3 regions of the Sphingobacterium thalpophilum genome follow, and region 1 is predicted to be linked to each of the others. Evidence: riboswitches for the same ligand, from Rfam matches in the RefSeq annotation. Region 1 holds a riboswitch; each other region holds the start of a gene.
The links. Region 1 has a riboswitch for thiamine pyrophosphate ahead of thiS (sulfur carrier protein ThiS). Riboswitches for the same ligand answer to the same signal wherever they lie in the genome.
Positions count from the first base shown of each region.

Region 2: it holds a riboswitch for thiamine pyrophosphate, as region 1 does, so the genes downstream of both, AACH28_RS13795 (TonB-dependent receptor domain-containing protein) here and thiS (sulfur carrier protein ThiS) in region 1, are expected to answer to the same signal.
Region 3: it holds a riboswitch for thiamine pyrophosphate, as region 1 does, so the genes downstream of both, thiM (hydroxyethylthiazole kinase) here and thiS (sulfur carrier protein ThiS) in region 1, are expected to answer to the same signal.

Region 1 covers NZ_CP151087.1:124,519-128,771, reverse strand. The annotation lists gene AACH28_RS00525 (family 78 glycoside hydrolase catalytic domain) at 1-1,700, opposite strand, end outside; TPP riboswitch at 1,861-1,956, shown strand; gene thiS (sulfur carrier protein ThiS) at 2,016-2,222, shown strand; gene thiC (phosphomethylpyrimidine synthase ThiC) at 2,274-4,088, shown strand; gene AACH28_RS00510 (thiamine phosphate synthase) at 4,085-4,253, shown strand, end outside.
Region 2 covers NZ_CP151087.1:3,109,880-3,114,132, reverse strand. The annotation lists gene AACH28_RS13795 (TonB-dependent receptor domain-containing protein) at 1-2,204, opposite strand, end outside; TPP riboswitch at 2,259-2,384, opposite strand; gene AACH28_RS13790 (amidohydrolase family protein) at 2,613-3,788, shown strand; gene AACH28_RS13785 (acylphosphatase) at 3,907-4,188, shown strand; gene AACH28_RS13780 (polysaccharide biosynthesis C-terminal domain-containing protein) at 4,233-4,253, shown strand, end outside.
Region 3 covers NZ_CP151087.1:5,473,057-5,477,309, forward strand. The annotation lists gene tenA (thiaminase II) at 1-386, opposite strand, end outside; gene thiD (bifunctional hydroxymethylpyrimidine kinase/phosphomethylpyrimidine kinase) at 373-1,212, opposite strand; gene thiE (thiamine phosphate synthase) at 1,209-1,841, opposite strand; gene thiM (hydroxyethylthiazole kinase) at 1,831-2,634, opposite strand; TPP riboswitch at 2,717-2,809, opposite strand; gene AACH28_RS24140 (VanW family protein) at 2,872-3,714, opposite strand; gene AACH28_RS24145 (hypothetical protein) at 3,840-4,253, opposite strand, start outside.

The sequences.
Region 1 (4,253 bases):
CAGGGAATGATGGAAATGGTACTTGTCCAATCCAAACCATTCGCTGTACCATAACCCCATCCCCCAGTTGGAATAATATCGGGTAAGACACCGTTCTCCTGTTGCTCATCACGATGATCCGCCATCCATTTTTCATAAATTGTTATCCCGTCAAAATTGTACAAAGCTGTTTCAATCGCAAGGTGCCCATCCCCTGTCCAACCGTTCTTTTCGCGCTGCGGACAGTCTGTAGGATAGCCCATCAAATTGGACAAGTAGGCATTGTTGGTCGCTTCCCATAGTTTGTTGACCAACGCTGATGACGTCTTGAGCTGTCCAATGGCGGGCACATCACTATGCATAAAATAAGCGGTCACAGCCGAACTATCCAATGCAATTGCCGCACTGCTGCTAACCTCGACATAACGAAACCCTTTGTAACCGAACTTGGCCATAAACTCATCATCCCGACCACTTAAGGTCAATATATCGGTCTGAAAGGGCTCCTTTTCCTTATCGCCCCGATAATAAACATCAATATTGGACTGATCAAGATGCCCATCCGCCAACAACCGCTCACCATGCTTGATACGCAGCATAGTACCCGCAGCTCCTTTCACCTTAATTTTTGTAATCCCGGCCATATTCTGGCCCATATCAAACACATAGGTACGTTGGTCTATCTTTGTCACTGATTTCGGCTTATAGGACTTCACGAGCCGAATCGGTACCATCTGTTGGGAAACGATATGTGCAGATGGCGCATTTCTATACTGAACAGCCTGCCAGGCCGAATCATCGTATTTTGGTTTATCCCAGTTGGGTATTTCCAGTCTTGCATCGTAATGCTCACCAGTGTAAATATTATTATAGGTGATTGGTCCTGACGCTGTCTTCCACTGCTTATCCGAAACAATGGTTTCCGTCGTTCCATCTGTATAAACGATTTTCAGTTCTAAACAGAATGTTGGCCGGGCCCGCCATGGTGCTTTATCAAAATTCCAAACGGCCAGTGGTTGATGATTATACCAGCCATTCCCCAAAACAACGCCAATGGCGTTCTCTCCTTTTTGAAGCTGCTGGGTTACGTCCGTCACGACATACAATGTCCGTCGGTCAAATCGAGTATACATTGGATCCAGACGATGGTCGCCAACGCGCTGGCCATTAATGGAAAGTTCATATAATCCTGCTGCGGCAATATATGCGCGGGCAGATTTTATCTGCTTATTTGCCTTAAATTCTGTTCTAAAATAAGGCGTTTCTCGCGCATGAATATCCTTATTGTCGCTGATCCATTTTCCTTTCCAAAGGTCCATTCCCATCATGCCCGTTTCGAACGATGCTATTTCTGAACGTGTTGATACACCATCCTTATCCCATACTTTAACCTTCCAGAAGTACTTGGTCTGTGGCTTTAACTGTGCGCCATTATAGGACACTAACATAGCCGAGCTGAACTGTTTGCCACTATCCCAGTTATCTTTGGTCTCTCGCAGCAGTGCCAGCGAATCTTGCCCTAAAAAGATCTGATAAGCCTGTTGTACCGCACCTTTACGTTGGTCCTCAAGTCGCCAGCTAAGTCTTGGGTGAATTGCATCAATACCCAATGGATTGACCAAATGTTCGCATGTCAACTGCACGGCGCTGCAGTTGTTTTTAGGTTGGGCATAAGTGTTGCTAGCGATACACAACAATGTTGTCAATAAAATCCTACGCATTAAAAGATACTATTCTTGGTGGTTGTTAAATTGTTTTAGCTGATTCAAAAAACTAATATATCAAATATTTCCCACATACTGACCTGTACTTTCCTGTACAATAAACCCAAGTCTGCAAAATAAAATTCTTGCAACTTTCATAAAAATAACCTTATCTTAGTCACAACTTTAGGGGTGTCTGCTCGTGCAGGCTGAGATTTTACCCTTAGAACCTGATCCGGATCATACTGGCGTAGGGAAAAGTGAGCTGTCTACAAGGTGCATTGCTGTGCCTTTGTGTAGCCATTCCTAAAGTTTTACCAAAAAAATTAAGGAATGGAACTTACAATAAACCATCAGATTCGATTTTTCGACCCCTCGCTTACTTCATTGGAAGGCTTGTTGCTTTTGGAATTATCCGGCCAAACTCAGGGCGTGGCTGTAGCTATTAACAACAAAGTCATACCCAAAAAGGACTGGGCTACGACACCACTAAAACCGCACGATCAGATTATTTTAATCACCGCGTCCCAGGGCGGATAGCTATTCCCCAAAAATCAATCGAACCGAGTAATTCACCCCAATAAGAAAAAAATGACAGCTGAAAAAATTACGCAATCGCCCTTTCCAAATGCAAAGAAAATTTTTGTATCCGGAAAACTATTTCCTATTCAAGTCGCTATGCGTCAAATCTCCTTGAGTCCAACCAAATTAACGAATGGAGAAGTAGAAATTAATCCCCCGGTAACAGTCTATGATACTTCTGGACCATATACCGATGACACCATCCATATCGATATCCGAAAAGGCCTCCCGCGCCTTCGCGAACAGTGGATCTTAGATCGTCAGGATGTCATACAGCTGCCTGGCATCAGCTCTGAATATGGACAAAAACGCCTTTCTGATTCAACGTTGGATGAACTCCGATTCGCGTATAGCCATAAACCGAAAGTAGCCTCTCCAGGTAGTAATGTTACCCAATTACATTATGCTAAGCAAGGCATCATTACCCCAGAAATGGAGTACGTTGCTATCCGTGAAAACCAACGTATCGAGCAGCTCACGACCAGTACCCCCGGAATGGATCATCAGCATAAAGGACAGAATTTTGGTGCCAGAACACATGATAAAGCAATTACACCAGAATTTGTCCGTGAGGAAATCGCTGCCGGAAGAGCAATCATCCCCAATAATATCAATCACCCTGAAAGTGAACCCATGATTATCGGGCGCAACTTTCTTGTTAAAATTAATGCCAATATTGGCAATAGTGCTGTAAGCTCAAGTATAGAGGAAGAAGTTGAGAAAGCAGTATGGGCCTGTCGTTGGGGAGCCGATACCATCATGGACCTATCCACTGGCAAAAATATTCACGAAACCCGCGAATGGATTATCCGTAACTCGCCCGTTCCAATCGGTACAGTACCGATCTATCAGGCGCTCGAAAAAGTGAAGGGGGTGGCCGAGGACCTTACCTGGGAAATATTCAAAGATACCTTGATTGAACAGGCCGAACAGGGTGTTTCGTACTTTACCATACACGCCGGCGTACTGCTTCGTTATATCCATCTCACCGCTTCTCGAGTAACGGGAATTGTCTCCAGAGGAGGGTCTATCATGGCCAAATGGTGTCTTTTCCACCACAAAGAGAACTTTCTCTATACCCATTTTGAGGAGATCTGTGAGATTATGAAGCGATATGATGTTGCTTTTTCACTTGGCGATGGTCTCCGTCCAGGAGCCATTGCAGATGCAAACGATGCTGCTCAATTTGCGGAGCTAGAAACACTGGGCGAGCTCACCAAGATCGCCTGGAAACACGATGTTCAGGTGATGATCGAAGGTCCGGGCCATGTTCCTATGCAATTGATCAAAGAGAATATGGACAAGCAATTGGCTTGTTGTGACGAAGCACCATTTTATACCTTAGGACCCTTAACAACTGATATTGCTCCAGGTTATGACCACATCACATCAGCCATTGGAGCTGCTATGATCGGATGGTTTGGATGTGCGATGCTTTGCTATGTGACCCCAAAAGAACATCTGGGCTTACCAAATAAAAAAGACGTTAAAGACGGTGTAATCACCTATAAACTAGCTGCCCATGCGGCCGATTTGGCCAAAGGACATCCGGGTGCACAATACCGTGATAATGCCTTGAGTAAAGCGAGATTTGAATTTAGATGGGAAGATCAATTCAACCTTTCCCTGGATCCAGATACCGCACGGGAATATCATGACGAAACGTTGCCTGCGGATGCGGCCAAAGTGGCTCACTTCTGCTCCATGTGCGGTCCCAAATTTTGCTCGATGAAAATTACGCAGGAAATCAGAGATAGTGCCGCTCAAGGGATGCGGGAAAAATCGCAGGAATTCATCGCCAAAGGAAAAGAGATTTATTTATGATCATCGCTTTGACAGCAGCAGAAACGATCCCTTCTGAAAAAGGGATTATAGATGCTTTGTTCAAAGAAGGACTTGATATCCTGCATTTGCGCAAGTATCATTTTACGGACCTACAAATGTCCAGGTACGTTGAATCTATAGATTCAACGTACCTGGACAGATTGG
Region 2 (4,253 bases), 2.8 Mb from region 1:
TCTTTCGCCGATGAATTATCTAGATATTGTGTTCCTACAAATTTGGATAGAAGAGAGAATGTAAGTGACGTTATCGGACTATAAGAAAAATTACTTGACAAAATCGTTCCCGGAGATAAAGCAATGTTTGTTTTTGAATAAAATATCCTTGTATCACCGATTACCTCTTCAAAGTCTTTAATTTTATTTTGGCTGAAACTAGCTGTTGCTTTCCAGTTGAACTGTTTGCTGATGTTCCATGATCCATCGAATTCAAGCCCCATTCTATAGCTATCTTTGACATTTTGTCGAATTGGAGAGCCAGTATCACTGATTTCGCCTGTTGGGATCAACTGATCTTTGTAAAACATGCCATATCCATTCAATCCGATGTTGAATTTTTCATTTGTAAAACGATAGCCAAATTCGATGTCCTGCATTTTTTCCGGGGTAGGGTCTGGTAAGGCGCTATTTTTCTCTATAAAATCCTTGCGAACAGGTTCTTTTTGTGCAAAGGCATAAGAAGCGTATACATTTGAATGGTCATTTAGCAAATAAGTTGCACCAGCTTTAGGGTTCAAGAAATTAAACTTAGGATGATAATTATAATTTTTCACCTTATCATCATCACCATACATGTGGTAATCTACATTCCGATATTGAATATCGGCCATTAATATCCACTTGTCTAGTTTGTAATCGACCTTTAAGAAATTACTGAAATCATTTTTTTGTGATTTCCCGAAGTAATATTTGTCGTCAAGAAAACCGGTTGATGCATATTGTGCCCAAATCACCTGGCCATAATGTTTTCCTTTGTATTGATTATAAGCTCCACCCCAAGTAATTTCAAGCTGATCATTCGGTCTGTAATTTAGGGCATAGGTCACGCCATAAAAATAATTATCAAGCCATCTCCTACGGACGAGATCTGTTTTTTGTATGGTATCTTTACCAATGATGACGTTAGGCAAACCGTATTTACTTAGTTTATCTCCCGGTCTCATTTCTTCATAGTAACCATAACCTCTTGTATAGTGTAGGGCTGTATTGAGTGTCAATTTGTCGTTCAGGATATTGGTATAATGAAGTTGATGATGTTTCTGCGTATAATTATCTGTTTGATTTTGATACGTATATAGATTATAATTCCGGCCAGCGTTCATGAAACGATCCTTCTCTGCGCCCGAGATTTCGAGTGCATTATCTGCATAGTCATCCATGCGCGATCGATCGCCAGTAATCAATGGTTCAGGAACGCCATTCCAGGCTTGATATGTCTTTTCTTTTCCCCAGAATACAATTCCTTTTAAAATATGTTTCTTGCCATAATAGCCTCCATCCACATAGAAAGACTGTAAGTCTGAACTACCTCTCTCGATATAACCATCGCTACTGATTCGAGATAATCTGGCATTGAAGGCAAATTTGTCGTTAATTAGTCCGGTACCTACCTTGACTGTATTTTTCCAGGTATTGTAGGAGCCAAATGAATTGTTGAGTTCTGCGTAAGGGGTTTCGACTAACGTATTGGACTGAATATTTAATGAGGCTCCAAATGATCCGGCACCATTCGTCGAAGTCCCAATACCACGCTGAACTTGGATGCTCTCAGTAGAAGAGGCAAAGTCGGGAAGGTTTACAAAAAATGAACCCATACTCTCCGCATCATTTAAAGGGATTCCATTTAATGTTACGTTGATTCGTTGATTATCCGATCCCCTGATTGTCATTCCGGTATAACCTATGCCTGCACCGGCATCGGAATTGACCTGCACGGATGGAGTCTGATTTAAAAGGAATGGGATATCCTGGCCGAGGTTGCTACGCGTTATTTCTTCTTTGGAGATGTTTTTAAAGGTTGTAGGAGCATTTCTTTTGGCACGGGTAGATTGAACAAGCACCTCTTCCATTTGAATTGTACTAGGTTCTAACGCTACCGTAAGCTCCAAATTGTCTTTAACATCCACATTTTGGCTCCATGTTTTATATCCAAGAGAAGATACCTGGATCTGGTGCTTACCTGTATTGATACGATATAGTTTAATCAGCCCATTTTTGTCCGATTGGCCAGCAAAGGATGCTTGTCCATCTATGGATATGGAAACATACTGTAAGGGGGTCTGATTGGTATTGTCTACAGCTTTAATTGTCAGATTGTGTTGCGCAATGGCAATTTGGCTTGAAATAGTAGCTAAGGAGCTACAAATCAAAAATTTGATCATGGTAATGTATTTTGTTTGAGTTAAACAAATCATAGCAAGGGGTTACTATGACCGCACTATTTAACTAACCTCTCCCTACGCCAGCATTATCTGGATCAGGTGTACAGAATTTAATCTGTTGGGTATAATCTCAGCCTTTATTTGTGTTCCTGACAAAACAAGGCACCCCTATTCGATGCTGCGAATATATAAATTTAAAATTGAAATGAAGTATAAAGAAGTAATTTATGACAAATGAAAAAGAGCGGATTTGCGGTATTATTTCTTTTTGGTTAAAAATTTGTGCAAATTGTTGTTTTTGGTATTTATTGTTCTTTTTAGGTACCTTGGCATGAATTTTTCTACTAAAGGTATGTATTCATACAGGTCAAAAAATTTTAGTTACTAAATTGATAGTGAGGAGATAAAATGTTAAAATATTTAAGCGCTAATTATATTCTGCCGATTACTTCAATGCCAATAAAAGACGGTATTGTTTCGGTAGATGAGGAGGGGGTAATTCAAGGTATCTATGACCCAACTTCATTTACACCTTCAGATAAAACGAAGGTTGAGAGATATGAAGGAGTGATAATTCCAGGTTTTATCAATGCACATTGCCACATTGAATTGTCGCATATGAAAGGTATTGTTCCTAAAGGTACGGGGCTTCCGAGCTTTCTCAGTAAGGTGATGACAACGCGGTCGGCATCGATGAAAAAAATAGATGACGCTATGGCCAAAGCCGATCGAGATATGTACGAAAATGGTATTGTCGCAGTCGGAGATCACGCCAACACTGATAATTCTTCAAAATTGAAGGAAGATTCACAGATATTATATCACACATTTGTGGAGGTGCTCGGAATTGAACCTGAAGAAGCTGACTTTAAGTTAAAGGAGGCTAAATCGTTGACCCAAGAGTTTAGGAATGGGCATGTATCCATTACTCCGCACGCTCCCTATTCTTGTTCGAAGGTCCTTTTTAAAAAATTCAAGAAGATGGTTCCGGAAACAAATATTATCAGTATTCACAATCAAGAAAGTGAAGAGGAGAATAAACTGTTCCGTTATAAAATGGGTGAGTTCTTGGACTTTTATAAAAGTATAGGAAAAAATGCTGATGCGATTAAGGCGCAGGCAAGAAATTCGATTCAGTCTTATCTTCCTTATTTGCCTTATCCAAATAAATTATTGTTGGTTCATAACACCTATACCTCTCTTAAAGATTTGGATTTCGTAGAACGTATGGATCGTGATGTGATGTGGTGTCTCTGTCCAAAGGCCAACCTTTATATTGAGGGAACATTGCCAAAGGTTCAGAATTTTATGAATGCCGGACAGCGTTTAGTAATCGGAACGGACAGTTTAGCTTCAAACGATACATTGTCCATTTTGGAGGAGCTAAAGGTATTGCATGCGCACTTTGAGGATCTGGATTTCTTGCAGACTATTCAATGGGCTACAATCAATGGTGCTATCGCGTTGAACATTGAGGATGAATTTGGCTCCCTTGAAGTGGGTAAAAAACCTGGGATTGTGTTGTTGCAAGGTATGGAACACATGCGCCTAAATGAAGATGTTAAGGTAAAACGTTTAGCGTAGTATTTAATTCCCCAAAACTTCTGTACTTTTGCTCTTATTGAACCGTCCATGACTATAATAACGAAACTATAGTCATGGTAAGTTCCATCTAACCGATGGAAGAAAAAATAAGTTACAGATGAAACATTTGAATATTTCAATAAGAGGTAAAGTACAGGGTGTCTTTTTTAGATTGACAACCAAGGCGGTTGCAGATCAAGTCGGTGTTAGAGGCTTTGTTGTCAATTTAAAAGATGGTTCTGTCTATATAGAGGGCGAGGGCGACGATTTTGCGCTAGATTCACTATTGGAGTTCTGCCAAGAAGGACCCGAGGGTGCAATCGTTGAAAGTGTTGAGGTAAAGGAAGGCGAAATGAAGGGCTTCTCCTATTTTGAAGTAGTTAAAAGAGTTCAATCTTAAGTCTTTTCGCCTTGTCAGTACTTAAAAAATTCGCCGGACAGACCATGATTTATGGCCTGAGTACG
Region 3 (4,253 bases), 400 kb from region 1:
GCCATAGCGACCTCAACGCTCTCGAAAGCGGCTACGCTTTTAAGAAAATGGACATAATGATGGCAGGTTGGTTCGATCTTGTTGCTCTTGTCGGCAGGACTTAAACCAAATTCCCGAAAGTAATTTTCGTGTAGTGCCCGTTCAACAAGAAGCGCATTGCGACCAAATTCGAAATAGTCCAATGCTTGTTGGTTATCCGTACTTTTTGCACCTATAAAGGCGAGCACGCGGCCAAATTCTTCTAAATAGAAAGCATCCTGCTGCATGTAAAATTGAAATTTATCCAGGGGAAGACTACCATCACTAAGCTGAACTATAAACGGCATAGTAAGTATATCCGAATAAATAGCTGTTATGGATTCCCAGGCATGATCAGTCCAGTTCATATTGAATAAGTTTAATCGGATTGTGGAAGTGATTTAATGGCCCATTTCCTTTGCCAATGACGAGGTCTTTGCTACCAGCTATTGCTGCGTGTATATAGGCCAATGCGAAGTCTACTGCGCTAACGAGACCAACGCCTTGTGCCAAATGGCTCGCAATTGCTGAAGAAAGCGAACAACCGGAACCATGTGTATTTTTGCTGTTAATTTTTTGTGATTTGAATTCAATTGGTGGATTCTTGTGCTGGAACAACAGGGATGTTAACTCTTGGCTTTGGAGATGCCCGCCTTTAATCAAAACGGATTGACAACCTTTCGCCAGTAGGCTATTTCCCGCTTTTTTCATCCTCTCGACATTGTCAATAACTTCGTCTACTAAGACACTTACCTCATCTAAATTTGGTGTAATCAGTGTTGCTAAAGGAAAAAGAAGTTCTATGCAGGCCTGAATTGTATCATCGTGAATGAGCTTGTGCCCGCTGGTCGATACCATGACTGGATCAAATACGATAGGCCCTTTATATTCTTTTAAATAGGCGCTAATAAGCTCCACAAGTTCAATATTGTGTACCATCCCTATTTTGATTGCATCGGGATAGATGTCGTCAAAAATAGCATCTAATTGGTCCTGGACGGCTGCTGTAGGAATTTCATAAATATTTCTTACACCTTGTGTGTTCTGAACGGGTAAGGCAGTTAAAACATTCATGGCATAACAACCTAATGCAGATATGGTTTTGGTATCTGCTTGTATACCTGCACCACCGCTACCATCGAACCCTGCAATGCTGAGTACGGTAGGGACGCGGTATTTTTTATCTTTTGTCATTTTAATAGTTCTTTTAGTTGTGCACTGGCAGCTCTGGGATCTTGACTTTGGCATATGGTCGAAACGACTGCAATGGAGTCTGCACCGGCGTTCCAGGTTTCTTCTGCTGTTTGTAAATTCATCCTTCCGATTGCGATCAATGGTTTTTCCGTCCTACTCCGAAGTTGTTTTAAACCTGCAATTCCCCATTCAGTAACCGTATCTACTTTTGTTTTCGTAGAAAAAATGGGGCTTACACCAAGGTGGTCGACGGCGTACATTTGTTGACTTTCCAGTTGTTGCATGTCTTCTATGGACCAGCCTATCGTTAATTTATCACCATATTTTTCGCGAATAGCGAGCGGTTGCAAATCATTTTGACCCACATGTACTCCCCATGCCTCGATTTGGGCAGCGATTGCTACGGCATCATTGATCACGAGCGGAATACCATAATGATCGGTCAGTTTTTTTAAACGGATGGCTTTATCCAAAAATGTGGCCGGATCGTCAGCTTTTTCGCGCAATTGTATAAGATCGACTCCACCAATAATAGCTTCTTCGGCAACATTGAGCCAATGTTGAGGATAGCAGTCCCGCTCAGAAATGACCAAATATAGCGGGTAGGGAAAAAGCGGATTAATGCGCATAGCGTTTGATCTTGAGCTTCGATTTGAGGCGTTCTGCATTGAGCTGATAGAGTTCATCGTAGAGATTCAATTGCAGGGTACCCGGGCCAGCTGCTGTTTGGGCAGCGAGTTCTCCCGCTAAGCTCAAAATGGATACACCGGCAACAGCTGCTTCAAAATAGTGGTCTGTAACACCTAGAAATGCACCAATAAGCGCAGTAGCACTACAGCCAAGTCCAGTTACCTGTGTCATTAAAGGGTTGCCATTAAAAACTTCAACCCGGTATTGCTGTGAAAGAATATAGTCTACTTCTCCAGAAATACAGATAATGGAGCCGGTTTGCTCTTGTAATAATTGGCCAAATCGGAGGGCATCTTTACTTGCTGTCGTGCTGTCGACTCCTTTTGTGTTCGGTTGGTTGAAATTGTACAGCGTCATGATTTCTGATGCATTTCCACGAATAACCGTTGGTTTGAGATCCAGTAGATTGGATAATAAATCGTTGCGGAATGCCGATATCCCAGCACCAACAGGATCAAGTACCCATGGCCGTCCAATGGTATTGGCATGTTCGGTAGCAACAAGCATAGCTTCTGCAGTATCTTCACTCAAGGTGCCGATATTAATGACAAGAGCTTGTGCAATATCGACAACCTCGCGTACTTCTAATGGACTGTGTACCATCACAGGGGACGCTCCTAAGGCTAAAAGTGCGTTGGCAGTATTGTTCATCACGACTAGGTTTGTGATGTTGTGTACAAGGGGTTTTTCGACCCTCAGCTGTTCTAATAAATTGATAATTGAATCTTCCATTCTTTTTACATATGCTAAGATGTACTGTGTGGCCTTGGAGGGAAGAAGAGCGATAGCCTGTGCAGTAAAGGAATATGCTGTACAGTGGATTTTTGCTTTTCCCTACGCCGGTATAAACCGAATCAGGTTCAAAGGGACTATCTCAATTCTATACAGAATACCCCCAAAGCCAGACCAAACTTAAACAAAAAAGAGGACTTTTCATATCCATCATTTTTCGATCATTAGCTTGTTGAATTAATCGGCCGGATTTTGATCGGCACTAATTTCAATATATTCAACAGGGGTATAGGTAACCCGGGCAAAATTTTTGGTCAAGAGTTCTGTCTCTAAAACTTTTCCACCCTGAAACTTTAAAAACTTCTCGCGCCAAATCTCATTTTTACGAAAGAACTGATTGTCTATTTTAAGAAATTGATGTTCTTTTTCAAAGATATGGTACGCAAAATCCAGTTCTTGATCGATCCTCAATTCACCTTCTAAACATTTGTCTGTGAACCAGAGATTTATTTGAAAGGTGTAAGGCGTGTTGTTGGTGAATTGATAGTCGCGATAATTATAAAAGACGGTAGCTCCACTACCGAATGGCAAAACACGGCCATCGTCAGGAAAAGGGTCAAAAGAGTGGTGATAACGTTCATTGACGTTGAGTGGACTATGGATAACAAGCCAATGGATGAGGTTGGATATTTGACAGATTCCACCGCCAATACCCGCTCTTGCTTCACCAAAGGATAACTCCATGCCGGGCAGATACCCTTTCTTTACGGTGGGGAGCCCCACGAGTTTACAAAATGAAAAGGTTTCCTTCGGTCTGATCAGAATGCTATTAATCTGTGCTGCTGCAATTTTTAGGTTGGTAACTTTGTTAATCTGCAATTGCATATTATTTTCGCCCAGTTTTTTTAATAAGACAGACTGATGCTTTTTAATACGAAAGGGAAGTTTTTCAGCTGATTTAGCTGTGCTGTATTTCTTATTATCAAATAGCCAAACGGCTTTGCGCCGCACTCTTCTCGCCCATACAGCAATAAAATAGAGTATGGGATGGTGTTGACTGATCAGTTTTCTTTTTCTCAATTTGACGTTTATGTATCGCTATCAAAATTAGTGCAGAAATGTGTTTTTTGCCGTGTTTTGTCGCATATTTTTTTATCAAAATCACGAATCTTATAGTCTGAGCTTGGTGCAGTTTTTCAGTTCGTTTAGTTGGTTTTCTTTACCTGTATGTATTTTGCTGTTAACTTTCCCTCCTTGTTATAGATCAAGCTTTCGTAGGTACAGTTTCCGAGGTCTTTTACAATAGATTTTTGTTGTAATACACCCTCATAATAAAACTCATCAATCGTTTCGTTGGCTCGGTATGATCGCTTGATTTCGGCTGTCAGTCGATTGCTTTGATCGAAGGTTTGGCGTAGTGAGTAGTCACTTGTTTCCGGACTATCATACTGATAGCGGACGCGACTTTCTCTTTGATCATTTCTACCCGAAATCTCTTCAGTAATTCGATTCTGTTGATCATAACTGTAAATGGTCCAGTCTCTCCGTTGATAGACAAAATGAATGGATTCACTTTTTATAACCTGGAGTTTACTGTTCAAGTGATAAATCATCGCCGA